3 regions of the Rhizobium sp. 007 genome follow, and region 1 is predicted to be linked to each of the others. Evidence: riboswitches for the same ligand, from Rfam matches in the RefSeq annotation. Region 1 holds a riboswitch; each other region holds the start of a gene.
The links. Region 1 has a riboswitch for cobalamin ahead of bluB (5,6-dimethylbenzimidazole synthase). Riboswitches for the same ligand answer to the same signal wherever they lie in the genome.

Region 2: linked by a shared signal. The riboswitch ahead of cobU (bifunctional adenosylcobinamide kinase/adenosylcobinamide-phosphate guanylyltransferase) and the one ahead of bluB (5,6-dimethylbenzimidazole synthase) in region 1 are both predicted to bind cobalamin.
Region 3: linked by a shared signal. The riboswitch ahead of ISN39_RS36500 (ABC transporter substrate-binding protein) and the one ahead of bluB (5,6-dimethylbenzimidazole synthase) in region 1 are both predicted to bind cobalamin.

What each region holds. Positions count from the first base shown of each region.
Region 1 covers NZ_CP064187.1:1,794,868-1,805,260, forward strand. Annotated here, with positions in the region: gene ISN39_RS09085 (UDP-2,3-diacylglucosamine diphosphatase) at 41-847, opposite strand; gene ISN39_RS09090 (NADP-dependent malic enzyme) at 1,059-3,371, shown strand; gene ISN39_RS09095 (DUF2865 domain-containing protein) at 3,498-4,583, shown strand; gene bluB (5,6-dimethylbenzimidazole synthase) at 4,591-5,277, opposite strand; cobalamin riboswitch at 5,353-5,537, opposite strand; gene ISN39_RS09105 (PD40 domain-containing protein) at 5,556-6,386, opposite strand; gene ISN39_RS09110 (NAD+ synthase) at 6,407-8,086, opposite strand; gene ISN39_RS09115 (LTA synthase family protein) at 8,266-10,200, shown strand.
Region 2 covers NZ_CP064187.1:1,936,260-1,946,652, forward strand. Annotated here, with positions in the region: gene cobW (cobalamin biosynthesis protein CobW) at 1-346, opposite strand, end outside; gene cobU (bifunctional adenosylcobinamide kinase/adenosylcobinamide-phosphate guanylyltransferase) at 351-875, opposite strand; cobalamin riboswitch at 1,192-1,587, opposite strand; gene ISN39_RS09805 (chloride channel protein) at 1,751-3,541, shown strand; gene ISN39_RS09810 (cobyric acid synthase) at 3,538-4,992, opposite strand; gene ISN39_RS09815 (glycine betaine ABC transporter substrate-binding protein) at 5,585-6,580, shown strand; gene ISN39_RS09820 (hypothetical protein) at 6,676-7,026, shown strand; gene ISN39_RS09825 (entericidin A/B family lipoprotein) at 7,033-7,188, opposite strand; gene ISN39_RS09830 (LysR family transcriptional regulator) at 7,292-8,233, opposite strand; gene ISN39_RS09835 (hypothetical protein) at 8,301-8,573, shown strand; gene ISN39_RS09840 (sulfite exporter TauE/SafE family protein) at 8,617-9,426, opposite strand; gene ISN39_RS09845 (universal stress protein) at 9,500-10,393, opposite strand, start outside.
Region 3 covers NZ_CP064188.1:324-9,542, reverse strand. Annotated here, with positions in the region: partial or broken gene ISN39_RS21025 (RHE_PE00001 family protein) at 1-176, opposite strand, end outside; gene ISN39_RS21020 (metallochaperone AztD) at 321-1,517, shown strand; cobalamin riboswitch at 1,557-1,791, shown strand; gene ISN39_RS36500 (ABC transporter substrate-binding protein) at 2,041-3,081, shown strand; gene ISN39_RS21015 (iron ABC transporter permease) at 3,141-4,118, shown strand; gene ISN39_RS21010 (ABC transporter ATP-binding protein) at 4,115-4,879, shown strand; gene repC (plasmid replication protein RepC) at 5,594-6,856, opposite strand; gene repB (plasmid partitioning protein RepB) at 7,006-8,052, opposite strand; gene repA (plasmid partitioning protein RepA) at 8,104-9,219, opposite strand, start outside.

The DNA.
Region 1 (10,393 bases):
CGGCACCGTCCTATATCGCTTCAGTATTCACAACAGAAATTCAGGCGGCCTGCGGCTCGAGTTCGCTGTCGCGGTGCTCGATCGCCAGCGGGATGGCTTGAGCGTCGGCTAACGTGCTCCAGGTGATGAGCTCGAACGTGCCGTCCTCATGCTCGGCGATCGCCGTACAGCTCTCCACCCAGTCGCCGGTGTTGATATAGCGCACGCCGTCCATGTCCTCGATCACGGCATGGTGGATGTGGCCGCAGATGACGCCGTCGGCGCCATGCTTTCGGGCTTCGTCGGCCACGACGCGCTGGAACTCGCCGATGAAATTGACGGCATGCTTCACCTGCAGCTTGGCCCAGGCGGAGAAAGACCAATAGGGCATGCCCATGCGGCGGCGGATCGCGGCCAGCACGACGTTGATCTTGATCGCCGTGTCATAGGCCCAGTCCCCGAGATAGGCGAGCAGGCGGGCATTGCGGACGACGACGTCGAACTCGTCTCCATGCAGGATCAGGTATTTCTTGCCGTCCGCGCCGTCATGCATCATGCGCTCGGCGACTTCGATACCGCCGAAATGCATGCCGGGGAAGTCGCGCAGGAATTCGTCGTGATTGCCCGGGATATAGACGACCCGCGTGCCCTTGCGGGCCTTGCGCAGCAGCTTCTGCACGACGTCGTTGCAGACCTGCGGCCAGTACCAGCTGCGCTTCAGTCGCCAGCCGTCGACGATGTCGCCGACGAGGAATATCGTATCGGCGTCGTGGTAGCGGAGAAAATCGAGGAGGAAGTCCGCCTTCGCCGCCTTCGAGCCGAGATGCACATCGGAAATGAACAGAGTACGGAAGTGTCGAGTATCCATATTGTCTTTCACAAGCATCTTGCCTGCGTCCTATCGTTCATCTCGCCTTCCAAAATCAGACTCGTGTTTCAGGAAGATGACAGATGCGCGAATTGGCGCATCGCAGCGCTCACGAGTTTTCCGCCCGGATGCGAATTTCTGACTGTCCCTTCCAGCCGATTGATGTATGGAGAAGTCTTCAAAAGATGTGAGTGCGGCAGCGGAGACGGCAATGGATCATCAGGAAAAATCCAAGACGGAGAAGAACGAGACAGGCGGAAACCTCGACGAACAGGCGCTTTTCTTCCATCGTTATCCCCGTCCCGGCAAACTTGAAATCCAGGCGATCAAGCCGCTCGGCAACCAGCGCGACCTGGCACTCGCCTATTCGCCCGGCGTCGCAGCACCTTGCCTTGCGATCCGTGACAATCCGGAGACGGCCGCCGATTATACCTCGCGCGCCAATCTCGTCGCCGTCATCTCCAACGGCACAGCGGTTCTCGGCCTCGGCAACATCGGCCCGCTCGCCTCCAAGCCCGTCATGGAAGGCAAGGCCGTTCTCTTCAAGAAGTTTGCAGGCATCGACGTCTTCGACGTCGAAATCGAGGCCCCCACCGTCGACCAGATGGTCTCCACCATCGCCTCGCTCGAGCCGACGTTCGGCGGCATCAATCTCGAGGACATCAAGGCGCCGGAATGCTTCGAGGTCGAGCGCCAGCTTCGCGGGAAGATGAAGATCCCGGTCTTCCATGACGACCAGCACGGCACGGCCATCATCGTCGCCGCCGCGATCCTTAACGGACTGGAACTTGCCGGCAAGAAGATCGAGGATGTGAAGATCGTCGCCTCCGGCGCGGGTGCCGCAGCACTCGCCTGCCTCAACCTCCTGGTGACGCTCGGCGCGAAGCGCGAAAACATCTGGGTCCACGATATCGAAGGCCTCGTCTATGAAGGCCGCACCGAACTGATGGACGAATGGAAGGCTGTCTATGCACAGAAAAGTAAGATGCGTACGCTCGCCGACAATATCGGCGGCGCCGATGTTTTCCTTGGCCTTTCGGCTGCCGGTGTCCTGAAGCCCGACCTCCTGTCACAGATGGCGGACAAGCCGCTCATCATGGCTCTCGCCAATCCGACCCCTGAAATCATGCCAGACCTCGCGCGGGCCGCCCGCCCGGACGCAATGATCTGCACCGGCCGCTCGGACTTCCCGAACCAGGTGAACAACGTCCTCTGCTTCCCCTATATCTTCCGCGGCGCGCTCGATTGCGGCGCCACCGCCATCAACGAAGAAATGAAGATGGCGGCCGTCAAGGCCATCGCGGGGCTTGCCCGCGAGGAAGTGTCGGACGTCGCGGCCCGCGCCTATTCCGGCGAGACGCCTGTCTTCGGTCCGAATTACCTCATTCCTTCGCCCTTCGATCCGCGTCTCATCCTGCGCATCGCCCCGGCTGTCGCCAAGGCCGCCGCCGAGACGGGCGTCGCGTCGCGGCCGATTGCCGATTTCGACGCCTATCTCGATCAGTTGAACCGCTTCGTTTGGCGTTCGGGCTTCGTCATGAAGCCGATCTTTACCAGCGCCAAGCTTTCTGAGAAGAAACGCGTCATCTTCGCGGAGGGAGAAGACGAGCGCGTCCTGCGCGCGGCTCAGGTTCTGCTGGAGGAAAAGACCGGCGAGCCGATTCTGATCGGCCGCCCCTCGGTCATCGAGGCTCGCCTCAAGCGGTTCGGCATCCGCATTCGCCCGAACATCGATTTCGCCGTGGTGAATCCCGAAGACGACCCGCGCTACCGCGACTATGTCGAAGACTACTTCGCCCTCGTCGGCCGCGCCGGCATCAATCCGGAAGCCGCCCGCACGATCGTGCGCACCAACAACACGGTTATCGGCGCCTTGTCGGTGAAGCGCGGCGAGGCGGATGCCCTCATCTGCGGCGTGGAAGGCCGCTTCGACCGCCACCTGAAAGACGTCGGCCAAATCATCGGCAAGCGGCCAGGTGCCTGCACCTTCGCCGGTCTCAGCCTATTGATCACCCAGAAAGGGCCGGTCTTCTTCGCCGATACCTTCGTGAACTACAATCCGACACATGAGGAAATCGCCGAGATCGCCGTTCTCGCGGCCCAGGAGGTTCGCCGCTTCGGCATTACGCCGAAGGCCGCGCTGATCTGCCATTCGAATTTCGGCTCCCGAAACTCCGAGAGCGCACGCAAGATGCGCGATGCCCTGCAGCTCGTGCGCGAACAAGCACCCGATCTGGAGGTCGATGGTGAAATGCAAGCCGGTTCTGCACTGTCGGAAGCGCTGCGCAAGCGCGCCATGCCGGATAGTTCGCTTGCCGGCGAAGCCAACCTATTGCTTTTCCCGAACCTCGATGCCGCCAACATCTCGCTCGGCCTCGTCCGCACCATGATGGATGCGCTCCATGTCGGCCCGATTCTGCTGGGGACCGCACAGCCTGCGCATATCCTGTCGACTTCGGTCACCTCGCGCGGCGTGGTCAACATGGCCGCGCTTGCCGTCGTCGAGGCTTCTCAGCCGGCGTAAGTTGTCGCAAAATGCGAAAATGCGTTACAATTGCGTCGCCAGCTTGTTAACGGAAGCAGGTTAGAAAGCCGGGATGCGGCGAATGTCACGCCGTGCTCTGGCCTGACCTTGCTGCGGGATGATGCCGTGAAACGCCGAAACCTGACCCTTGCGATCCTGCTTGCCTTGGCCGCGCCTGCTGCCGCGCAGACGCATGCGATCTGCGACGACCTGCGCGGCCGCATCGCCGATCTGCCCCATGTCATCGGCAACGGCCCCGAAGTCCGCCAATATGCGAGCGCGATCGCCGAGCAGAATCTCGAGCTTCGTAAAGTCCGCAACGACCTTCGCGGCTACGGCTGCTCGATGGACAGCATGGTCGTGATCGGCGGCGAGAATGCGGATTATTGCAGCGAGCTGCAGCAGTCCGAGGCGCGCATGGTCGACAACATTCGATACCTGCAGGAGCGGCGCAACGAACTGCGCAATCAGGGCGGCGCCGATTATCGCGCGCGCCGCGAGCTGATGGCGGCGCTCGAAGACAACGGCTGCAACGACGAGCTCGACTATGCGCCGGATCCGCAGGCCTATGCGCCGGCACCAAGTCCCGAAGAACAGGCGATGCGGAGCGATACCTTCATTCCGCTTGGAGAAGGCGAACACGGCGACATGCAATATGGCGTGCCGCGCGGCGAGCTCATGTCGCATGTCAGCACCATGTGCGTGCGCACCTGCGACGGCGGCTTCTTCCCGATCACCACGAATGCAACATCGATCGATTTCAACCGCGACGCAGCGACGTGTTCGAAAATGTGCCCCGGTATCGAGACGGAGCTTTTCTATCAAGACATCTCGAATACCGAAGCCGCAAACATGATCTCGGCCTCGACCGGTGCGCCCTACAGCGCCATGCAGAATGCCTTTGCCTACAAGAACCGCGCGCCCGGCCAAAAGTCCTCCTGTTTCTGCAATCTCTCTGCCTACTACGAGAACATGCGCAAGAATCAGGCGATCAGCGAACCGCCGAGGAAAGGCTCGATCACCAGTATCAAGACGAAGCCGCCATCGGGCGCCGCATCCACGCCTGCCCCGCAGCCGCAGGTGCCGGACCGCCCTTATGACCCGGCGAACAGCAAAGTCCGCCAGGTCGGTCCGCAGTTTCTCGCCGGCGATCAGGGCGCGATCGATCTCAAGAACCCCGCAACGCCCGGACCGCAGCCGCAGCAGAACTGACGCGGCGCTACTGGCTTCCCCATCGGTCGGAGAAGACCAGTTCTTCCAGCGGCAAGCGCTGTCGCCAGCCTTTCACGGCCAGTTCCGGCGCGGTGTAAAGCTGATCGACATAACCGAGGCAAAGCCAGGCGACGATCTCGATCCGCTCCGGAATGCCGAGCAGTTCCCGAATATCCGCATCGTGGAAGATGCTGACCCAGCCGACCCCGACGCCTTCGGCCCGGGCCGCAAGCCACAGGTTCTGCACGGCGCAGACGGTCGAATAGACATCCGTACGCGGATTGTGGGTGCGGCCGATGACCACCGGCCCTGCCCTGTCCGGATCGCAGGTGACGCAGATGCTGAGCGGTGCCTTGCGGATGCCTTCGAGCTTCAGGCTTCTGTACATATCCCGCCGCTCCTCTTCAAACATCTCGGCCGCTTCCTTGTTGGCGCGCGAAAACGCCTGCCACGCGGCCTGGCGCACCTTCGGATCGCGGATCACGATGAAATTCCAGGGCTGCATGAAACCGACCGACGGCGCGGCATGCGCTGCCCCAAGCAGCCGCGACACCAGATCGTCGGGCAGAGGATCGGGCAGAAACTGGTCGCGCACGTCGCGGCGCGTTTCGATGGCTCTATAGACCGAGGCCCGGTCGTGTTCGGAGAACTCGCCGGCCGGCACCAGCGCGCGGGCGAAAGGATCAAGTTGCATCGTTAAATCCCCAACAATGCTTGAGCACCCGCACCGCAGCGCGGGAAGCGTCAAAACCTCGCCGCCGTCCGCGCGGTTCGGTCTATCTTGCCAGGCCGGTCTTCTGACTTGGCGTCACCCGCTTTCTGCGGCCTTCCCGGCAGATGCCAGTGGCCATTGTTGCAGCAAGCGTCAGCCTCACAGCGTTGGGCACGTTCCGGTCCTTCACCGGATTCCCGATTCTCCTGCTGGATGCAGGCACCTGACGGCAGTCTCTATCTCCTGAGTCGGCGCCTCGTTCAAGTCTCCGGGAAGTAACGCACATAGGCAAATTCGTCACCATCCGGTGACCAGCAGGGTACATTGATCGTGCCCTGCCCACCGAAGAGCTCGAACAGCGTAGTCAGGTTGTCGCCGTCTATGTCCATCAGCCGCAGCCGCACATCAAGGTCGCGCGGATGATCGAAGACCTCCGGATCGTAAGAAAGGATCAGCACCTTGTCGTTCTTCGGTGAAGGATGCGCAAACCAGTTGCCGTAATTGTCGTGCGTCACCTGCTCCAGGCCGGTTCGATCCGGATGGATGCGCCAGATCTGCATGAGACCGGTGCGGCTGGAGTTGAAGTAGATCCATTTCCCGTCGGCCGAATAATCCGGCCCGTCGTTTCGCCCCTCGCCATGCGTCAGCCGCTTTTCGGGGCCACCATCGACGGAAATCGTATAAATGTCGAAGACGTCGTCGCGAATGCCGCAATAGGCGAGCTCCTTCCCGTTCGGCGACCAGCCGTGCCAATAGGAGGGCAGATTGTCGGTAATCAGCCGCGGCGTCCCGCCAGCCGCCGGCAGAATATAGATCGCCGACTTGCCGAATTCCGTCTTGTCCGAAATGACGATTTGTGTCCCGTCCGGCGAAATGCCGTGATCGTTATTGCACTGCGTCGCAAAATCCGTATCGACCTGCTGGAGGCCGCCGGAGCCGTCCGGCCGCAGCCGGTAAAGCAACCCGTCGCCATTCAACAGCATATAGGCGCCATCGGGCGAAAAATTCGGCGCCTCGATCAGCTTTTCCGTCTGGACGACAATCCGGCTTTCCCCGGTGCGGATATTATAGATCTCGACCGAACTGCGCATGCATCCTCCAGGATTTTGGGTTACCGGTCGCGGAACCGGTTGGTGATCGGGTAGCGGCGATCGCGCCCAAAGTTCTTCTTGGTGATCTTCACGCCCGGAGCCGACTGCCGGCGCTTGTATTCGGCGAGATAGAGCAGATGCTCGACGCGGTGGACGGTCGCCACATCATGCCCACGCGCGAGGATCTCCTCGACCGCCATCTCCTTCTCGATGAGGCATTCGAGGATGTCGTCGAGCACCGGATAAGGCGGTAGCGAATCCTGGTCCGTCTGGTCCGGGCGAAGCTCGGCGGACGGCGCCTTGTCGATGATGTTCTGCGGGATCACCTCGCCGGACGGCCCCAGCGCGTCCGGCGGCACATGACCATTGCGCCAGCGCGACAGCGCATAGACCTGCATTTTGTAGAGGTCTTTGATCGGATTGAAGCCGCCGTTCATGTCGCCGTAGAGCGTCGCATATCCAACCGACATTTCCGACTTGTTGCCGGTCGTGACCACCATGGAACCGAACTTGTTGGAAATCGCCATCAGGATCGTGCCGCGCGCCCGGCTCTGCAAGTTCTCCTCGGTAATGCCGCTATCGGTTCCTTCGAACAGCGGCGAGAGCGCTGAGGTGAAGCCCTTCACCGGCTCCTCGATCGGCACGATGTCGTAGCGGCATCCGAGCGCCTTGGCGCAGTCGGCCGCATCCTTCAGCGAATCGGTTGACGTGTAGCGATATGGCAGCATCACCGTTCGGACGCGCTCCTCGCCGAGCGCATCGACGGCGATCGCCGCGCAGATCGCCGAGTCGATGCCGCCGGAGAGGCCGAGGACGACATTCTTGAAGCCGTTCTTATTCACATAATCGCGGAAACCGACCAGGCAGGCGCGATAGTCGGCCTCGTCGGGCTCGGGAATACGTGACATCGGGCCTTCGCTACAGCGCCAGCCGTTTTCGCCGCGCTTCCAGGTCGTCACCGCCAGCGCGGTTTCGAACTGGCTCATCTGGAAGGCCAGCGATTTGTCGCCATTGAAGGCGAAGCTCGCACCGTCGAAGACGAGTTCGTCCTGCCCGCCGAGCTGATTGGCGAAGATTAGCGGCAGGCCGGTTTCGATCACCTGCTTGAGCGCCACCTGATGGCGCACGTCGACCTTGCCGCGATAATAGGGTGAACCGTTCGGCACCAGCAGGATTTCGGCGCCACTTTCGGCGAGTGTCTCGCAGACGCCGAGATCGTTCCAGATCTCTTCGCAGATCGGCACGCCGATCCGCACGCCGCGGAAATTCACCGGCCCCGGCATCGATCCTTCGGAAAAGACGCGCTTCTCGTCGAACTCGCCGTAGTTCGGCAGGTCGATCTTGTCACGCAGCACCAGGATCTGGCCGCCGTCGAGAACTGCAACCGAGTTATGCCGCCCCGTCTTTCCCTGCCGCGGGAAGCCGACGATGACGCCGGGGCCGCCGTCTGCGGTATCGGCCGCGAGGTCCTCGACCGCCTTCAGGCAGGCCCTCAGAAAGGCCGGTTTCAGCACGAGGTCTTCCGGCGGATAACCGGAAATGAAAAGCTCCGTCAGAAGCAGCAGATCCGCGCCTTGGCGGGCCGCATCGGCGCGTGCCTCACGAGCTTTGGCGAGGTTTCCGGCGACATCGCCGACTGTCGGGTTCAACTGGGCAACGGCAATCTGGAGCGTATTCAAAGGAGCGTTTTCCTGTGTCATGTCATCCATTTAGCGCGGGCCGCCCGCCGCTTCAATTGCCCGCGCCATGAAAAGCCGCGGGGTCTGCCGGGCGAAAAACTCAAACCATAGGGAAAAGCCGGGAAACCGAAAGGTTCATCTAGCGTTCATGACAGGCATGTGACACTTCGGTGAAGATTTTATGACGTCGGAGTATGCCGTTGATTGCGTTGATAATGAAGTCCGTACCGGCCAGAAAAGCAGCACCGCTTTCCGCCGGTTTCGGGTCGAGTGTTCAGTCTCCGGCAGCGCGCGCGGCAATCGGCATCGTATTTTCGTTTTCTCTCGCTTTCCTCAGCGTTATCACCGTCGAGTGGATTGCGCGCGGCACGTTGACCGATGTCGGCGAGTTCCTGACATCGACGGTTAGGCCCGGCATGACGACCGTCGCCATGCTGACGATCGTGATGTTGACCCTCGATGCCGTATTTGGACGGCGCTACCAATCGGCATTGGTATTGATCCCGCTTTTCCTGATCCCGGCCTTTGTCTCCAATCAGAAGCAGCACTTTCTCTCCGACCCCTTCTATCCGTCCGACGTACTCTTTACCCGTCAGATCATGGAGCTGCTGCCGGTCATGGTGCGAGACAGCCCGTGGACCGCCACAGCACTTCTCGTCGGCATCGTGCTTTCCACCGCAGGCATCGTTTTCGCATGGCGTTATGCCTGGCAGAACTTCCCGAAACTCTCTCGCCAGGCGCGCCTGCGCCACCTCTGCCTCGGGTTGCCGGTGCTAACGGCCTTCGCGTCGCTCATGGACTATTCGCAATATTCCTACATTCGCGACCGCCTGCAGGTGGTACCGATGATGTGGGACCAGAAGGAGAACTACCGCAGCAACGGCTTCATACTGGCCTTCCTCTTCAACATCCCGATGGCCGATGTCGCAGCGCCCGCCGGTCTCAACGCCGATGCGCTCGACGCGATCCCCTCGCGCAACTACGGCTATCTAACCGGCCCGGAAGAAAAGCCGGACATCATCATGCTGATGAGCGAGTCCTTTTGGGATCCGATGAGGTTGAAAAACCTCTCATTCAGCGCCGATCCGATGCCGAACGTCCGCGCCGCGCAGTCCGGCTACGTCTTCTCGCCGGAATTCGGCGGCATGACCGCCAATGTCGAATTCGAGGCACTGACCGGCTTCTCGAATGCCTTCCTGCCTTATGGCAGCATTCCTTACCAGCAATATGTCCGCAGCGACGTGCCCTCGCTTGCCACCTTCTTCCGCGGCGAAGGCTATATCGCCCGCGCCCTGCACCCCTTCAGCGGCTGGTTCTGGAACCGAAACCAGGTCTACAAGGATTTCGGTTTCGAGGAATTCCGGACCGAAGAAACGATGCCGCCGATGGAAAAGCGCGGCATCTTTGCCTCCGACGATTCCCTGATGAAGGAGATCATGCGCGAGGGCGACGGCCTCGATAAGCCGTTCTTCTTCTTCGCTGTCACCTTGCAGGGACATGGTCCCTACGAGCCGTATCGCTATGCACGCAACACGATCGGCATCCGCGGCAACATTCCGGAGGCCGACCGTGCGACGCTTGCGACCTATACGCAGGGCGTGAAGGAAGCTGACGACAGTCTCAAGATGCTGATGGATTGGGCCTCGAAGCGTGAGCGCGAAACGATCATCGTACTCTGGGGCGATCACCTGCCGCCGCTCGGCAACGTCTATATGAGCGCCGGCTACATGGCGGACCAGGTCGCGACCCGCAGGGCGCCGCTCGACGTGATGAAGCGCGAGCGTGAAACGCCGCTGGTCATCTGGTCGAACAAGAAAGGCGTGAAGGAGAACGTCGGCACGATCAGCCCGTCGCTGATCTCCTACAACCTCCTCAAGTTCGCCGGTTTCGAGCATCCCTTCTACACCGGCTTCCTCGGCCGCGTGCAGAAGAAATACGACATCATCGACCGTTACCAACTGGCGGCGCGCAACAACAAGGCGACGCCGGACTGGGTGCGCGACCGGAAAAAGCTCGATCCTCTTGTGCGTGATTACGGCTACCTGCAGCACGACATCATGTTCGGCAAGGCGCGGACGCTAGAGCGCTTTTTCCCAAAGCACGACCTGTTTGCCGAGGGCTACCAGGGCCATTGAGGGCAGTCAGCGGCTGCGGATACGCGCCGCCACGCATGGCCGCTCCATGCAAGACGAAGCCCGTGACATCCTCCGCACGGCGCTGGCCGTCGTCAACCGTCAGCACGCAACCTCTCCGAGGCCATTCGCAGACGCGTGCTGCCCCGTTGGTGGTGTCGGAGCTTGACATTCCACCGCGCGAAACGATCCGCGA
Region 2 (10,393 bases), 140 kb from region 1:
TGAAGGCGGCAACGAGCGGCTGCGGCAGGGCAAGGCCGGAGGTTTCGATGACGATGTGATCCGGACGCTGGGCGCGCTCGAGAAGCTTCGTCATCGTCGGAATGAAATCGTCGGCAACGGTGCAGCAGATGCAGCCGTTGGTCAATTCGATGATATCGTCCTCAGTGCAGTTTTCCGCGCCGCAGCCCTTCAATACATCGCCATCGACGCCGAGATCGCCGAACTCGTTGATGATCAGCGCGATCTTCTTGCCGCCAGTGTTGGAAAGCAGGTTGCGGATCATCGTCGTCTTGCCGGCGCCGAGGAATCCGGTGATGACGGTTGCGGGGATCTTCTGCTGGCTCATAGGTTCAACCCTTCATTTTCAGCGGCAAACCGGCCGCGATGAAATACACTTCCGCGGCTTCCGCCGCTATCATCTGGTGCAGCCGTCCGGCATGGTCGCGGAAATCCCGGGCCATGCGGTTTTCCGGCACGATGCCGAGGCCGACTTCATTGGAAACGATGACGAGCCGCGCTCTTGCCTTCGGCAACCAAGCGGCAAGTGCTGCGAATTCCGCTGCCATGTCGCGCTCCTCCATGATCAGATTGGTGACCCAGAGCGTCAGACAATCGACGAGGATCGCCCGGTCCTCGCGGTCGATAATGGAAAGACGGGGGACGAGCTCCAGCGGCTCCTCCTGCGTCGTCCAGAGTGGGCCGCGATCGGTTTTGTGGCTCTCGATCCGCTGACGCATCTCCTCGTCCCAGGCCCGGCCCGTCGCAACGTAGTGGCGCTCAAGCCCGCTATCGGCAATCAGCTGCTCAGCAAAACGGGATTTGCCGGAACGCGCGCCGCCGAGGACGAAGGCGGTGCCGCATGTGGGATGAGTCATCTGGAGGCCTGCGGCGTAAGAAACGGCTCTGCCGAGGTATGGCGCAGCCAACCCTCATTCCTGTGCTTGTCACAGGAATCCAGTGCCCCCAAGTCCTTGGGCGCGGAAGACACCCTCGAGATGGCTGTTTCATTTACGGCGCGGACGCGCCGTGGCGGGTTTCTTGTGACAATCCTCGGGTTAAACCCGAGGACAGGAATGCGGGAAGTCGAAAGTGCGGTGTCCCGCAAAGACGCCACAAAATGCGGCATGGAATTCCATCGTTCAGCCATGACAACCTCCGTGCTGGCAGCGGGGAACAATGCCCAGAATGGGCTCTTCGCCCGGCACGCATGGCAGGTCTCCTGGCTCGCGGGTGTCGGCCGACCGGGGCGACCATCTAAGGTCGCCCCTGATCGCGCCAGTGGATCTTCCTCGCCTTCCCGGCTGCATTCTCGTGAAAAGGCGGACGATTCGTAGAAATAGAGGCGTCCTGCCCCGGCTGATCACAATGCATTTCCAGTGGCTTTTCCGGCGCCCCAGCCACTTCACCTGATCCGCAACATGCGAAAGGAGCCGTGAAATGGCCTGAACGCCGGACGGAAGACCCTGACCGCTCTACAGTCGCGGGGTCGGCTGTGATGAAGACGCCCGGCTTGGGTCCGTCCCTTCACATTCCCTTTTCATCCGGAACGGCATCTGCCGTCCCGGAACCATCCGTAAGTAATTCATCGTTAGGCAAGCCGCCTTCCGAAGTCAATTGCGGGCACCCAAATGAAACCGGCGGCGAACAGCTTCCAATTCGCGGTGCCTTTCGCGCCGGGCTTTCGCCACATTTCGGGAGCAAGCGCCCCTCTCGCCCTTGACGCTGTTGGCCGCCACCTAGTTCTTTGCATATGCTCACGAAATTGAATTTCCCGCGCCTCTACCGGCTCTACCGCCTGCTCGACGCCGGGCGGCTTCGTGCGCTTGCCCGCCGCAGTGAAATGGGCATGGTCTTCGCCGGGATCGCCGTCGGCGTGACGTCGGGCCTGGCTGTCACCGGCATGAGCCTCCTCTCGCGCGAGCTGCATCGCTTGATCTTCGGCATCAGCGACATCGAACGGCTGAGTTCATCGCAGACAAACGACAAATTCCTGCTTCTGATGGCGCCGGTCTGCGGCGGGATGCTGCTCGGCCTTCTGTTTTTCATCCTCGCGAGAACCCGCAAGAAGCCCATGGTCGATCCCATCGAAGCGAACGCTTTGCATGGCGGACGGCTGTCGCTGACGGATAGCATCATCGTCGCCGTGCAGAATCTGGTTTCGAACGGCTTCGGCGCCTCCGTCGGCCTCGAGGCGGGCTATGTCCAGCTCGCGGCGGGTATCGCCTCCAAGCTCGGACTGAAGCTGCAGCTCCGCCGTGCAGATCTGCGCGTCCTTGTCGGCTGCGGCGCCGCCGGTGCGATCGCCGCGGCCTTCAACGCACCACTGACAGGCGCCTTCTATGCATTCGAGCTCATCATCGGCACCTACACGATCGTGTCGCTGACGCCGGTCGTCGTTTCCGCGCTCGTCTCGACGCTCGTCGCGCGCCTGCTGGCGGGAAGCGATTTCATGATCGATGTCGGGGAGTTCGGCACGGTGGTTCCGGCTGATTATATCCCTGCCCTGTTGCTTGGCGCCTTCAGCGCCGGCGTCGGCATCCTGATCATGCAGGGCGTAGCCTTCATCGAGGAGCTGGCGCGCAAGAGTTCGGTTCCGACGCCGCTTCGCCCGGCGCTCGGCGGCATCGTCGTCGGCCTTCTGGCGATGATTACGCCGCAGGTGCTTTCGGCGGGCCATGGCGCGCTGCATCTGAACCTTGGCCGTGATGTTGCCATCCCGGTCCTGGTCGGTCTTCTCCTGCTGAAATCCTTCGCATCGGCGATCTCCATCGGTTCCGGCTTCAGGGGCGGCCTCTTCTTCGCCTCACTCTTCATGGGCGCTCTGCTCGGCAAGCTTTTCGCCTATGCTGCCCCCTATTTCGCCCATGCGACGCTGACGCCCGTGATCTATGCCGTGGTCGGCATGAGTTCGCTCGCCGTTGCGGTCATCGGAGGGCCGCTGACGATGACGTTCCTGGCGCTCGAGATAACCGGGGACTTTCCGATCACCGCGCTGGTACTTGCGGCCGTCATCACCTCGTCGCTCGTCGTGCGCAACACGTTCGGCTACTCCTTCGCGACATGGCGTTTTCATCTTCGTGGCGAAAGCATCCGCAGCGCCCATGATGTCGGCTGGATCCGCAATCTGACGGTCGACAAGCTGATGCGCTCGGACGTGAAAACGGCGAAGGTCAGCATCACGATTGATGATTTCAAGAAGGCCTTCCCGATCGGATCGAGGCAGCGCGTCATCCTCGTCGACGACTCCGACAAATATGCCGGCATCGTGCTCGTTCCGGAAATCTACGCGAGCCCGGTTGCCACCGACGACGAGGGCAAGGATCTGAAGGATTTCATCCGCTACCGGAACGACTTCCTGCAGCCGCAGATGAACGCAAAGCAGGCGGCGGCGATCTTTGACAAGACGGAGAGCGAAGCACTCGCCGTGCTCAACAATCTGATCGAGCGCCGCGTCGTCGGCCAGCTCAGCGAAAGCTATACGCTGCGCCGCTACAGCGAAGAGCTCGACCGCAGGCGCCGCGAGGTCTCCGGCGAAATCTAGCCGAGAAGCCCGGCCAGCCAGCCTTTGTCGAGATGGATTTCGAGTTCGTCCGCGACCTCGTCGAGCGCCTGGTCGACGCTTTGACGGTAGCTCCGCCGTTCGCCGGATAGGCCGAAGCTCTCGAGAAGCTTGCCGCGATAGGCATCGCTGCCGAAAAGGCCGTGCAGATAGGTGCCCATGATCCGGCCGCCAGCAGATACCGCGCCATCGGCCACACCGTCGATCACCGCTGATGGCCTGGCGCAGTCCGGCCCGGTCGTGACGCCCAAATGGATCTGGTAGCCGGCAAGCGGAACGCCGTGTTCGGCCGAGACCGCCAGGCTGTTCCGCACGGTCTTTTCCGGCGCCATTTCGGTCTCGACATCAAGCAATCCAAGACCCGGTGTCACAGTGCTCGCCCCCTCGATGCCGAGCGGATCGCGAACCGTGCGCCCGAGCATCTGATACCCGCCGCAGATGCCTATGACGCGCCCGCCACGCCGGATGTGCGTCTCCAGATCGCGGTCCCAGCCGGCAGCGCGCAGATCACGGAGGTCGGCAATCGTCGATTTCGACCCGGGCAGGATCACCAGCGCTGCATCGCCCGGCAGCCGGTCTCCCGGCTTCACGAAGACGAGCTCGACATCGGGCTCGGCACGCAGAGGATCGAGATCGTCGAAATTGGCGATGCGCGGCAGAACCGGTACGGCGATCTTCAACGCACCGGAGGCGCCCCTGGCGAGGCGCTCCAGCACGACGGAGTCCTCCGCCGGCAAGCGGGCGGCGGCCTTCAGCCAGGGCACCACGCCGAAACACGGCCATCCGGTGAAGCGATTGATCGCTGCGTTGCCTTCATCGAAGAGCGAAACATCGCCGCGGAACTTGTTGATGATATAACCGGAAATCATCGCCCGGTCGTCATCCGAAAGGATCGCGTGCGTGCCGGCAAGAGAGGCGATCACGCCGCCACGATCGATATCGCCCACGAGCACGACTGGCACCTTGGCGCGGGTGGCAAAGCCCATATTGGCGATATCGCCGGGACGCAGGTTGATTTCGGCCGGCGAGCCCGCGCCCTCAACGATGACGAGATCGGCGCCTTCCGAGACGATCGTAAAACTCTGCAGGACATGTTCAAGAAGCAGCGGCTTTAACCTCTGGTAGTCACGGGCCTTCGCCTGCCCGAAGACCTTGCCCTGCACGATGATCTGGCTGCCGTTTTCGGATTGCGGCTTGAGGAGAACCGGGTTCATGTGTATCGACGAGGACGTGCGCGCCGCAAGCGACTGCAGCCACTGCGCCCGGCCGATCTCCCCGCCGTCATCGGCAACAGCCGCGTTGTTCGACATATTCTGCGGCTTGAAAGGCTTCACCTTGAGGCCGCGATTGGCCGCAAGCCGGCAAAGCCCGGCAACGAGCACCGTCTTGCCGACATCCGAGCCGGTTCCCTGCAACATGATCGCCTTGGTCATGCGATGAGGCCTACAACGCGGTACGATCCGCGGTCAATCGTCTGTCCGAAATGCGAAAACCGCGCGGGCTGGCGGGCGCCGCGCGGTCTGCCGAAAACTCTGGCGTATTCGCCAATACACGGCGAAACTCGTATTCTCCGGGACGCACTACCTGATCCGGAGAAAGCGGCGGTTGTCCCCCGCCGTGGTTCAACTGATAGCGTGACATTCTTACCGGAGTGTTATTGCGGAACTCAGCAATGGTGGATTTTGACCTTTTTTGACATTTTACCGATTCTCGATCCGCATGCAGTTCATTGAGGTCAAGCTCGATGCAGACTTTCGCTCGTGGATCAGTGGGAATATTAGCTCATTCAAATCAGTCGTTTAGCTCAAAAAAATTCGGCCGCAAGCGGATTTCAATTGCCATGTCAAAGGCGTAGGCTGGGATGTAATCGGAATGTCCCAGGCCGGCGATCGCGATGCAAAAAAACGCATGGCACCTGAAATTGCGACGGCCAAACTGCTGCATGCATTCATTGAACGAACGCATTGGGCGGTTAGTATTACATCCAAAAGCTGCATGTCAGCATCAAAAATCGGGGAACGAGCGATGAAGATCATCCTGGCTTGGCTGTTTATTGCCGTATGTCTCGTCGCCGGCGGCCGCGCCGCGCAGGCTGATTGCGGTAATGTTTCGATCGCGGAGATGAGTTGGGCCTCGGCGGCGATTGCCGCCAATTTCGACAGCTTCATTCTCAAAAACGGCTATGGATGCAATGTCAGGACCGTGGCCGGCGATACCGTGCCCACTTTTGCTTCGATGGATCAGAAGGGCGAACCCGATATCGCACCGGAACTCTGGACCGCGTCCGTCAGGACTCAACTCGAGGCGGCAGTGAAGAGCGGGCGCCTGATCCAGGCCTCCGAGATTTTGTCGGATGGCGCAATCGAAGGCTGGTGGATCCCGAAATTCATCGCCGATGCAAATCCCGACATCCGCTCCGTACAGGATGCCCTGAAACGGCCAGACCTCTTCCCCGCGCCGAAAAATGCCGCCAAGGGCGCCGTCCACAATTGTCCGCCGGGCTGGAGCTGCCGGATTTCGACAGCCAATCTCTTCAGGGCCTTGAACGGCGAGAAGGCCGGTTTCGAGCTGATCGACAGCGAAAGCCCGCAAAGCCTGGACGATTCGATCGGCGCAGCCTTCGACGCCAAAGTTGGCTGGCTCGGCTATTACTGGGCACCAACGGCGATCCTCGGCAAATACGACATGACACGGCTCAGTATGGGTGTCAGCCACGATAAGGCGGAATGGCTGGCCTGCACCTCGGTCGAAGGCTGCGCGCGTCCGCAGCTTAACGCCTATCCCGTCTCCCAGGCCTTTACCGTCGTCACCAAGGCCTTTGCCGACCGTGCCAGTCCGGAACTCGCCTACTTGCGCTCCCGCACCTGGGACAACAACACCATAAACGACATTCTGGCGTGGCAGGACGAAAACCGGGAAAGCAGCGAGAACGCCGCGCTCTATTTTCTGCGCAACTACCCCGAACTCTGGACACGGTGGATGCCGGCTGACGTCGCGGAAAAGGTGAAGGCCGCTCTTTGAGCAATTCCAGCCTCGCGTAGGCTATCGCTCCTAGGCTGACGGCATATTCTAGTCAAACGACTGCCGGGCCATGGCAGCAACGCAATGGATGACCGATGACGCCAGCCGCTTCCTTTCCCGATCGCGACACTGTTGCCAGCAAATTTGCAGGCGCTTCCGAAGCGGACAGGTCGTATCTTGCGCTGCTCATGGAAAATGCAGCGCAGGACGACAGCCTGATCGACGGCTTGCATCGGTATCTGGATCTGGCCGCGGCTGCGCCCTTTCTCAATTCACTGAAACTTGAAAATACCGGAATGTGGGTTGGTGAAGCCGCGCCGGCGCGGCTTCAGATCCGTTTGACCGAAGCGGCGAAATCAAGCCAGCATCCGGCCTATCTTGCTTTCCGCACTGGCCTCAACCGATCGGGCGGCCTCGAACGCGCCTATCCTGCCGCAACGGTCTGAAAAGATTTAGCGGCGTGCGGCGCGGTTGACCGAATGGCCGGCATCCTGCGTCGCGTTGACGGCGTTTGCCGTATCACGGCCCACGCCACGGATGGTATTGCCACAGGAAGAAAGCGCCAGAAGCAGCATCAGCGCTGCGCCGATTTTGACCGTTATCGTCATTTTGGAAATCCTCTTTTGCAAACTAGAAATCGCGCGGCCGAGGCAGCATGCTGCTCTCGCCGTTCAACGCGCCGAAATCCATTAAAGTTCCTCGCCGTCCGGATCAAGCGGCGGCGGCCTTTGCCTTTTCCGCGAAAGCAAAGCGGATGCTGTCGGCGACCGCCTCCATAGGCCCCGAGAGCTGGGAGGCCGTCAGCAGCCGGATGTCGAACGAGCCGAGTTCAGGCAGGCCTTCTTGCGCACCGAGCATCACCATGCCGTCGGCCACATAGGAGCGCGGCAGCGGCGCGATCGCAAGGTCGGAAAGCACGGCGGCGCGCTGCGCCATCGTATGGCCGCTGAGATAGGCGACGCGGTAAGGCCGCTTGTTACGCTCAAGCTGCGCCAGTGCCTCCTGGCGCCAGATGCAGCCATCCTCCCAGATCGAGATCGGCAGGGGATCGCGCCTGTGGGCAGTACCGCATTTGGCGCCTGCCCAGACAAGGCGTTCACGAAACACGATCTCCCCGCCGGTCGGAAACGGCCGCGTGGCGCAATTGATCAGCGCCAGATCCAGCCTCTGCTCTTCCATGCGCTTCTTGAGGCCGATGCTCATGTCGATCGTCACGTCGACCATGATGCCCGGATAGCTCTCCGCGAAGCTCTTCAGGATACTTGGCAGCAGCCGCTCGCCGATATCCTCCGGCGCGCCGAGCCGCACGACGCCGCTGAGTTCCGGCATGATGAAGCGCGAGACCGCCTCGTTGGAGAGCGCCAAGATATTGCGAGCGTAAGTCAGCAAGAGCTCACCGTGCTGCGTCAGCGTCACCGAACGCGCATCACGCAAAAAGAGCGTCGCGCCGAGCTGTTCCTCGAGCTTCTTGATCTGCATGGAAACCGCCGACGGCGTGCGGAACACAGCCTCGGCTGCAGTCGAAAAATTACCCGTTTCCGCAATGGCGACAAAGGTTCTCAGAACATCATTGTCGAGCAACGGGATCGGGCGGCGAAAGGGCATAGTCATCGTCGCATCTTTCAATTTTTCTGATATTAAACACCATATCATTTCGTTTGTTTGAAAGTCAACGCAAAGCTATTTTAGCAACATGGCTCGATAAACAAAGGAGGCCATAATGACCGAGGCTGCACACAGCATTCTGGACATCTTCTTTGCGTTCAGGGCAAGGCAACTGCAGCGCACCACCTGGGAGAACACTATGCGGCAGATGACCGCGCTGCCCAGCCACCTGATCGCTGATGTCGACCCATATGCGCTCAACAATACCCGAGAAGGAGGCACGCAACCTTCTCCTCACCAGAGTTCTGCACGTTTGGCGATACAGACACTGCATGAAATGCGGTTCACGCCCGGCTCGTCCGCCGCCAGCTATCATCGCAACGTGTAGCTGGCTCCTAGGTGTGCAAGTCGGGGGTGTGCCCTCACTTGAACTATTGATGCCGCCAGACTTTCAACGCTGAAATCAGGAGGATCACGGCAAGCGTAGGCAATAGGAACACACTCGGTACAATGCTGAGAAGTAACCCGCCGATGAAGGTTCCGACAGTCGATCCCGCCGCCATCACGAGCAGAAATGCCTTGTTGCGACGGATAACCGAAAAGCTCTGATCCCGGCTGTAGCGGGTGAAGCCGACAAGCATCGTCGGCAGGCTCACCGCGAGCGAGAGGCTTCCGGCCAGCTTGATATCGGCGCCGAACAGTAGCACCAAAGTCGGTATCAGCAATTCCCCGCCTGCCACGCCGAGCAGCGAGGCTACCACGCCGATGACGAAGCCTGCGATCACGCCCGCGATCAGCTGGAACGGCCCAGTCAGAACCGGCTGACCTGCACGAGCGTCATGGCCGAGGACCAGCACCGCCGCGATAACAACGAGCAGGACGGCAATAACCTTGTAGAGCGTTTCCGATTTCAGGCGCGTTGCCCATCCGGCCCCACACCATGCACCAAGCAGGCTTCCGGCGAGCAGGTTGGCGGCGATAAGCCAGTTTTCGGCGATAACGGCGAAAGGCACCGTTCCGGCACGGAGCGGCAGGGCCGTCGCGACCACGACGAGGCTCATGGCTTTGTTAAGAATGACGGCTTCCAGGGCCGCGAAATTGAAGCGGCCAATCAGCAACGGCAAACGAAATTCCGCGCCGCCGAGGCCGATCAGCCCACCGAGCGCGCCAATAATTGCGCCTCCCGCGAATGCCATGGGTAAGTTGCGCGATTGAGATGCGGCCGCCGTTTCGTGTGTCATCGATATAGCCAGATGGAAGTACCGACTTTGTAGCGGCTTTTCTTGGCGCAGGCGAGATCAAGCGTCGCCGCCGCTAATGCTTCATCATCACTGGATGTGGCGAATGCGACAGCAGGTAGTGAGTGACACGGCCGAGCAGCAGCTCCAGGAAATAGCCATGGTTGAAAGCGCCAATCAAAAGGCACGTCGCATCCACCGACTTGGCGAAATCGAGGATCGCCTCTCCGACGGACCGGCTTCCCGAGCTGATTGCAACGACGTCGCCGTCAAGCCCCAGCTGATCTAGCAATTCCCTTGCCGTTGACTGGTAGCTTCCGTCCGGTTTGTCGTTGACGCATAGAACCGTCAAGCGATCGGCCGCAGCCAGCCAGCGCCTGGCGGCGGCGACGGCACCCTGCGCATGATCATGCGGTTTCCAGCCGATCACCACATGCCCCAGCAGATTGCCGGCATAGGCATCGGCAGGTGGTGCCAATACCAGCTTGTGCTCATTGAAAAGGAGATCGTGAAAAGCGTCGCGGGCATCCATGTTGCCATGGCATGGGGCGACGACGAGCGCCGTCTCATGGGCTTCGGCGGTCACGCAGCGATTGAGATCGCCGCGGCAGTCATCGAGAAGGAGCCGTTCTCGGCTGGGCTTGCCCTGCTTCCAATCCTCGAAGGCGCGGGCGACCCGCTCGAACCGCTCTTGCGGCGAGCCTTCGGCCAGGTCGCGCAGCATCTGCAGATCGATCTCCTCGGGCGCGGCGATCATCCGTTCCGGATCCGCACCGACATGGGCCACGGCCATGGTGCCGTGGATGGCGCGGGCGGCGTCTTCTGCGATATCCAGGCAAGGCTGCGCAGTTGCCGGATCGGGCAGCAGAGCGAGAACGTCGGCATGGACGGTCACTTCCCGCACATGGCCGGCGAAGATGACACCGGCTTCTGCCGGGGGCGGTTTCCGCGGGGTGTCGTTTACGGTCGC
Region 3 (9,219 bases), on a different replicon from region 1:
CGGATGTCATGACTGGCATCATGCAGCACCAGGTCTTCCAGATGAACCAGCTCGCCGTCGATCCAAAGCGAGGCGCAGGCGTCGGCGAAATGCGAGCGTTCGACAAAACCCTGCCCGACTGGCGAGCGGGCGATGCGCTCGTCGAGCCGAGCCAACGCGCGGCCGGCGTCGGACATAGGTCGCAGCAGGCTTGTGGGGGGCAGCTCGAGCGCTACATCGCCTTCGGCCCCGACGGCCTGGACATGTTTCTGGAACTCCGCTAGAGAATGTAATGTTATTACATATCAGAAAAGGGATTTCCTATGATACCCAGATTGACGATGGCCGGAGCGTTTGCAGCAAGCCTCTTGGTGAATCCGGCCTCCGCTCAAGAGGAAAAGCAGACATGGCGCCTGTTCATCGCCGACCACACGGCTCCCATGGTTCGTTCATTCGACGTCAAGACCGGTGAGCAGATCGGCGAGTTTGGGCTAAAGGGTTATGCGGCGCTGGCCGCCAGTCATTCCGGCCAGACTGTTTTTGCCGTTCAATCAGAAGCTAATACCGTCCAGGTGATCAAAACCGGCGTGACGCTTTCCGACCATGGCGAGCATCGCGATCTGGAAACATCCGCACCTTTGCTGCTGCAAGCCACACTCGACGGGAAACGGCCGGTCCACGCCGTCATGCATGGCGACGACGTGGTATTGTTTTACGATCGGGAAGGCAAAGCCAAGCTCGTTTCCGAAGAAGGTCTTCTGGAAGGCGCAGCATCCGAAAAGCTCATAGACGCGACGGCACCTCACCATGGTGTCGCCGTGCCCATGGGGCGGAATATGCTGGTCTCGGTTCCCGATACCAAGGCGGAAACCAAACCGGATGAACTGCCGCCACGTCTGGGTTTACGTGTTCTAAGCGCAAACGGAAGACAGGTCGGCGACGTCACGCCCTGCACGGCGCTGCACGGAGAAGCCTTCTCGGCAAAGCTCGTTGCCTTCGGCTGCGAGGAAGGTGTCCTGATTGCCCGTCCTGGCAAGGAGCAGACCGTGCAACTTAAAATGCTGGAATATGGCGACAAGCTGCCGAAGGGAAAAGTGACGACCTTGCTCGGCAGTAAGGTGATGCAATTTTTCCTGGGCAACTACGGCGAGGACAAGATTGCCCTGATCGACCCAGACGGCACCGAACCGTATCGCTTGGTCGACCTGCCGACCCGCCGTATCGATTTCGCGCTCGATCCTACTCGGGTCAAGAATGCCTATGTACTGACCGAAGACGGGCAACTGCATCTTATCGACATTCTAAGCGGTCAGATCATGACGTCGGCAAGCGTCACCGAGCCTTACAGCAAGGATGGTCACTGGCGCGATCCGCGCCCCCGGCTCGCAGTTGCAGGCGATCAGATTGCCATCACCGATCCTCGCCATAGCGTTGTGCGGATGATCGATATTGAGACCATGAAAGAGGTTCGAACCCTTCCAGTTGAGGGACTGCCTTTCGGCATCGTCGCCGTCGGGGGATCAGGCGCCGTCCATTGATCGCTCTTGTCTCCACGGCTTGACGTGACTGTTGCGCTCGGCATAACTGAGCGCGACGGTTCCCCGAAGTAGACTCCGAGGGGATTAATAGGGAACACGGTGCGGACGACCCAAAAGGGACCAAGACCGTGGCTGCCCCCGCAACTGTAAGCGGATTGCCGATCATCCTCGTGGCGCCAAGCGCCATGCCACTGTGAGCTCGTTCTCACGGGAAGGCAGATGGTCCGGTGTATATCCGCGAGCCAGGAGACCTGCCGTCAAAGAGAGATCCAATTGAACGGGCGGGGTTGCCCGGAACAGGAGACGAGATGATTTCTTTTGCCGCCCCTAATCGGCGCAGACCCCTTCCGCGTGAGACGGAACGGATCGCTCTTTTCAATAAACCATAGTCGCTGCAGGTAAGCCCGTCGTGCCGGACGGCTCGCCCGCCCGTATGGCGGCGGCCACCTTGCGCGTTTCCCATCAACATCGGAGCGATCAGGCCGCCGTGCCGACGCATCCTCAATTCCCTATGAGTGTTTCCATGTCATCCGATCCAAAACTTCGGCGGTTCATTCTGCGCCTTGCCTTCGCGGTATTGGCAACCTCAGCGATTTCTGCACCTGCTTTTGCCGCTTCGACCACCTACCCCCTGACAATTGCCAATTGCGGCCGATCCATCACCTTCGATAGAGTGCCGGACAAGGTGGTATCGATCGGCCAGGCGATGACCGAAATCCTGCTGTCGCTCGGCCTTGCGGATCGCATCACGGGCACGGCTGTCTGGTTCAGCCCAGTGCTCAAACAATTCGACGCGGAAGACAGCAAAATCAAGCGGCTCGCCGACAATGATCCGAGCTTCGAGGCGGTGGTCGGAACCGGCCCCGACCTGGTTGCTGCCGAGTTCGAGTGGCATGTCGGCCCGAACGGCTCGGTTGGAACCTACGATCAGTTTTCGAAGCTTGGCATCAACACCTATGTCGCGCCGGCCGATTGCGCCGCCAAGGATAATACGACGGGTGGTGATGGTGTCCGCAAGGAAATGCTGAAGACCGAGGTCATCTATCAGGAGATCGCCGAACTTGCCGCGATCTTTAACGTTCAGGACCGCGGCGAGGCATTAGTCGCAAGGCTGAAGGAACGTGAGGATAAGGCGATTGCATCCGTTGCCGGGGCAAGGGTAAGGGATATCCCGGTCGTATTCTGGTTCTCCAGCAAGGAAGTCGACGGGGAAGCCTTCATGGCCGGCCGCAACGGCGCGCCCGCCTATATCATGCAGGCCCTTGGGGCAAAGAACGTGATTGCCACGAACGAGGAATGGCCGTTGGTCGGCTGGGAAACGGTCGCCGGCCTCAATCCCGCAATCATCGTCATCGCCGGGATGGATCGTCGCCGCTACGTTGCCGACGATCCGGCCATCAAGCTTACGTTTCTGAACACCGATCCTGTGGCAAGCAGGATCAGCGCTGTGGAAAAGAAGCAGGTGGTCGTCATGGACTCGCAGGCAATGAGCCCATCGATCCGCCTTGTCGACGGCATCGAGAGGCTTGCAGCAGCCATACGGCAGTTTGGACTGGCGAAGTGAGCAAAGACGCCGGGCAACGTAACGGATGGGGCGGCTTTGCCGCCTTATCCCTGCTTTCAATGGCTGCACTGACATTGGCGATAGGCCTCGCCGTGTCGATCGGCGAAATCGTCATACCGCTGCGGACGATTGCGCAAGCTATTGCCAACCGAATGTTCGGCGCCTCCTTCGCAATCAAGCCGATCCATGAGGGTATCATCTGGGACTATCGACTGAGCCGCGCCCTGGTCTCTGCAAGTTCCGGCGCGGCTCTTGCGATGACGGGCGCCATGCTGCAGGCCCTGCTTCGCAATCCGCTTGCCGAACCTTATGTGCTTGGCATTTCGGCGGGCGCCTCGACCGGCACGGTCGCCATCATGATCCTCGGCATCGGGTCCGGCGTGCTGACGCTTTCCACCGGTGCTTTTTTCGGTGCGGTGGCAGCCTTCGGTCTCGTCTCCCTTTTGGCCGCAGGCGCAGGCGGCGGCGCCGATCGGATCATCCTGGCAGGCGTTGCTGGTTCGCAGCTCTTCAATGCGTTGACGTCCTACATCGTCACGACCTCGGCCAATGCCGAGCAGGCAAGGGGTATCATGTTTTGGTTGCTCGGGAGCCTCAGCGGCGTGCGCTGGACGGATGTTTTGCTCGTCACCCCCATTGCCGGCGGCGGCTTTGTCATCTGCATGCTTCACGCACGTGTGCTGGATGCCTTTGCCTTCGGTACGGACTCTGCCGCAGCGCTCGGCGTACCGGTACGGCGCGTGCGTCTTACCCTTCTTGGACTGACGGCGGTGATGACCGCTGCCGTCGTCAGCATCGTCGGTTCGATCGGCTTCGTTGGTCTTGTCATTCCGCACGCGGCGCGCTTTCTGGTCGGTCCGGCTCACGAGCGGTTACTGCCGGCAACAGCGTTGATCGGGGCGATCTTCATGGTACTTGCCGATATCGTCTCGCGCACGATCATCCCGCAGCAGGTGCTTCCAATTGGCGTGGTCACGGCACTTTTCGGCGCGCCTGTCTTCGCCCTCATCCTCTACAAGGCAAGGAGGCCGGTATGAGCATATCGATGCGCAACGTCGCCTGGTGCGCCGGCGGCACAATGATCGTCGATGGCGTCAGCCTTGATGTTGCGCCCGGCAAGACGCTTGGTCTGCTCGGACCCAATGGCTCTGGCAAGTCGAGCCTGCTGCGTCTCATCTGCCGGCTGCGGCAGGTTGAGAGCGGCGTCATCAGACTGGGCGAGAGCGATATCAGCACGCTGGCGCGTCGCGAGATTGCCCAGCGTATCGCACTGGTCGAACAGCAAGCGACAACCGATGCGGACCTTTCGGTGAAGGATGTTGTCCGCCTCGGGCGAACACCGCATCGAGGCGCGCTCTCCCCCTGGGATAGGACGGACGAAGACGCCGTCAATGCGGCACTGGAACAGGTCGGCATGACGGCCAAGGCTTTACAGCTGTGGCGCACGCTGTCAGGTGGCGAGCGTCAGCGCACGCACATCGCTCGCGCCCTTGCGCAGACGCCGACCGAACTGCTGCTTGATGAACCAACCAATCATCTCGACATCCAGCATCAGTTGGAGCTGCTGGATCTCGTCACGACGCTTCCGGTCACCAGCGTTATCGCATTGCATGATCTCAATCTGGCGGCAATGTTCTGCGATAGCCTGGCCGTCCTGCATAGCGGCCGCGTGGTTGCTGCCGGGCCGCCCGAAGCGGTTCTGACCGAAGAGCTCGTTCGGGATGTATTCGGGGTTCGGGCTCATATCGAGAAGTCGGCGGTTCACGGCAGGCATTTCATCCAATATCTCACCCGTTAAGGACGGCCCTCGTCTGGAGCGATGTCCGCTTCCAGGCTGGCGCCGACCTGTCCATCCCGCCGGTTTTGCCGCAAGGATGCTTCGATGTCGCATCTTGCCGATCTCCGGCGCTAGACGACATGCTTTCCTTGACCATAAGGCCCCGTTTAGGTACCATAGCAGCATGATTTCCGGGAGATCAGATCAAGTTTAGTCGATCTCTAACAGTTTGTTATCACAGACTATTCAACATCTAACGGAAACAATCACGACATTTCGTTCGGTCACTGCGGCCCCTGTTTCAGGCCTTGCGATGCCTTGATTTCTCGGGCTTGAACGAGTGACGCGCCTCCTGCGGCTTCTCCACCCCTGCCGGACTTCCGAATTTCGATCCTATCGCAACTCCATCAGTTGCCTCAGGCCGTTTAGGGTCGCACCGTCGGCTCCGTTGATCGCTCCTGCCGCATCAAGGAGGCGGGTACACTTTGCCTATTGCAGATCCGAGGAAGCAGCATGGTTGGATCTGAAGTACTGATTGCAGCGTCTGGCCGATCAGCGCGTCGGCGGGCATTATGTCCTACGAGGCTTTGATCGTTCCGACCGGGCCGTAACCCGCACCGTTGGGCGTGCCGGCAAACGAGGAAGAGCCGAAGTAACGTGGATGCGGCGTCGGCCGACGAAGGTTGCGGGGCTGTCGTTTTGGGGCCGGTCAAGTGTGAGTTTACTGCAGTCAACTCAATGATGGGCGTCATGATGTTCCCGTGTCCTTGCAAGCGCCATCAACATCGATCCGATCGCAAACTCGCCGCGTTGGGCGCGCCGCGTGAGGTCGCGCAAATAACCGCCGGCTGAATTTATCGTCCCCGACCGTTCGAAAATGCAGGCCAGCACGGCTGAGGCAGCTTGCGGACCCATGACACGGCAAGCGTCCCTGTATGCTGAGGGACTGATATGAAGCATTGAACTGACGATAGCTCCTGCCGCAATGAGGTCCTGCCAAGTTCTGATAGTTCCGGCAGGACCATAGCTACGCACTTCCGGGCATGCCTGCAGGACGAGGGAGAGCGGAAATATCGTCGATACGGTGTTGGTTCTTGCCTGTGGTTGAGGGAGCTCAGCGTCGCTGTCGTTTGCCGGATCGATCATTGGCGAGTTTACTGCAGTCAACTCAGGGGCTCCAGATTCAACATCGGCTTCAGAATCAAGATTAGATTCGGATTCTGTTATCTGTATGTGCCGCTCATTTTGTGAGTCATTGGCGCTCAGATTGTCCGTTTTAATTTGTATTTCCAGTCGCTTGACGATTTCATCGCGCAATGTGTCGAGGAGATCCAAGGTGGATGCAACCGCATGGGCACCAGCTGCGCGCGGCAATTGGTTCAGGATATCGTGAAAGCGTGTGTTGACCGCTTGCCAGTCTCCGGGAAGCTCTTCACTGATCGCTGCGTGGACAAGCTTTGAGATGTCGCGGCGGGTGAGCGTGAGACGTTCCTTGAGCGTTTGGATGTAGAGGCGGTCGGCAGAGACTTTCGCGGCCAGGAGTTCGATTTCGCAGGCGCGCGCAAGCAAAGGGGCGAGTGAGAAGCCAAAAGCTTCGTGGATCCCGCCATTGCGGTTCTTGCGAGCGTAGCGCTTTCCGTTGGGGCTGTCCTTGCGGATCACGAGGCCGGCAGCGACGAGGACGGCCATATGCCGCCGGATCGTTTGCTCGGCCATGCCATGGCAGCGAAGTGAGAGCTGGGTGTTGGAGGGAAAGACGACAAGACTGTCATCTGCAGCAAGCTCGCCTTTCGGGTAGAAGCTCAAAAGCGCGTTCAATACCGTGAGCGCTCTGTCGGATATATCGAGCAGAGGCTTGGCTTCACAAAGCGCACGATAGATTTTCCATTTATCGATTGAGGCGCCTGGCTCAATTTTTTGGCTGGTGACCTGACTTGCGAGCATGCCAAGTGTCATCGGCCGCCGCCCAAAAGGCGTCGTCACACTTCCGCTTTCCATTTTCTTCGCCTTCTTCAAGGCAAAAGATATCAGCTCACCGAAAATAGGTGCCGGAGACTCTTGACTATGTTGTGCGGAAATGTGATTCTCTGGGTGTCTAGATCAGAGAGGGCTTCCGCTACGGCAACGTTCGGGGGCCTTTTCTTTTGCTAATGATCTCCGTTCTTTCCTGTCGTCCTGCTATCCTCGAACGCCTCGTAGAGCCGATCGAGATTATCCGCGATATAGGTGCCGAAGGCCGACGCCTTCCCTGCCCTCAGCGCGATGGTGAATTGCTTCCCGTCATCCTTGATCTTCGCCTTGACGGAGCCGTCCCTGCGCTGCCACTGGGTCACGGCCGAAGACGGCGTTGCGGTCTGGACGGCTGATGCCGGCTTCTTGCTGAGGAATGCGCCAAGCATGTCGAACCGGGCATCCGGCTCGGCAGCTTCAAAGGCTGGCGTTTCGATAAACAGCATCGCCCGCTCGGCAGCGTTGTCTTCTTCGAATTTCGCCGAAAGGTCATGCCAACGGTCGCGGCCGGTTGCGCGTGCTGCGCCAATTGCCGAAAGAATCTCGGCCGGAATGCGCCGGGTGACCGACAGCATCTTGGAGATGGTCGTCTTGTCAGCGTTGAGCGCTGCCATGATCGTCTCCCGATCGAAGCCGAGCTTGTCGAGTTTGTCGGCAAACATCGTCCGTTCGATGAAGGAGAGATCCGCGCGTGCGGAGTTTTCCTGTCCCTGGGCAATTACATGATCACGATCGGCAAGCTTCTTGACGACGGCGCGAACCGGCCGCCCAAGTTCCTTGGCAGCGCGCGCGCGGCGATGGCCGAAGGCGATCTGGAACTTTCCATCCTTTTCCGGATGCGGGCGGACAAGAATGGGTGAATCCTGCCCTCGCAGGCGGATGGCTTCCACCAATTCCTGTAACTGCTCATCATTGTGCCCGAGACGGTCGCTGACGAAGGAATCTTCGATGAGTGCCGTGTCGAGATCAATCACGGTTTCGCCATGGGCGAGCCTTTCTTTGATTTCGCGCGCAGCGTCAGCCCTTGCAGCAAGGGCATCGATACTGCGGGTAACGGCACCGAGCGCGCCAATTCCCTTGAAGTTCATCTGCTGCTTATCGGGGTCGTTTACGGGCTCGCTGTTTACGGCAGTAAACTTCTTGGAATCGTCCATCAGGCCCGAGAGGATATTCTTACGTGCCATTCTTTCTCCTCCTGGCGGTTGAACGGTTGGTTGCTGTCAAGCGGTGCGCCGTCATCTGCGCCCCCATGCCTTATGGATGAGCTCGGCGATTTCGCCATTTACGGCGCTCATGGCCTCCATGGCGCGGTCATAGGTCGCGCGGGTAAACTGATTGCGCTCCACCTCGTAGAGGGTCTGGTTTGTCATGGCAGCATCCGAAATCGCCACGCTTCGCAGCATGGGATTTGTGAGCACGTGATTGCGGAACATTGAGCGCATGAAGGCGACCATCTGCGTCTGTGGCCCATCCTGCGGGTCGTAGCGCGTCACGAGATAACGCAACCAGTCGAGATTCATGTTGCCGCCGGCGCCTTTCAGCGTGTTCAGCACCTCGCCCAGCATCTGCAGGAACTGGCACATGGACATCACGTCGAGCATTTGCGGATGAACGGTGATGAGCACGGCGGTTGCGCTGCAGATGGCGCTCATCGTCAGGAAGCCGAGCTGGGGAGGGCAGTCGATGACGACGACATCATAGTCGTCGGCGACGGAAGACAGCGCCTCGTCAAGGCGGGCAAAGAAGATGCGGCCGTAGTCGCTCGCTTTGCCCTGGGCAAGCACGCGCGGCGTATCATGCTCGAATTCCATCAATTCGAGATTGCCTGGAACCAGGTCGAGATTGGGAAAATTGGTTTTGCGAATGATTTCCTTAAGCGGTCGCCGCTCGTCGTCGTAACGGATTGCCGCATAAAGCGTCTCGTTTTCGTCGACGTCGAATTCCGGCTGGAAGCCGTGGATCGCCGAAAGCGAGGCTTGCGGGTCGAGGTCGACGGCAAGAACGCGGTGGCCAGTCAGCGCCAGATGCTGGGCGAGATGGGCAGCACTCGTGGTTTTGCCGCTGCCGCCCTTGAAATTCACGACGGCGATGACCTGCAGATGTTCATTGCCTGTGCGGTGCGGGACGTAACGCGTGCTGCCTCTGGCATTCTGATCCAAGAACAGCCGCATTTCATCCATCTGCCTGGCGGTATAGGATCTGCGCCCGGATGGCGTCACCTGCGGCAGGGGCCCCTTGCCCTCCAGCGAAAGATTGCGAAGATAGCCGCTCGTGACGCCAAGGAAACGCGCCACCTCGGCAAGCTGGAATTCGCGCAGGCTTTTCATCGCACGGGGCGGAAACATTTCCAG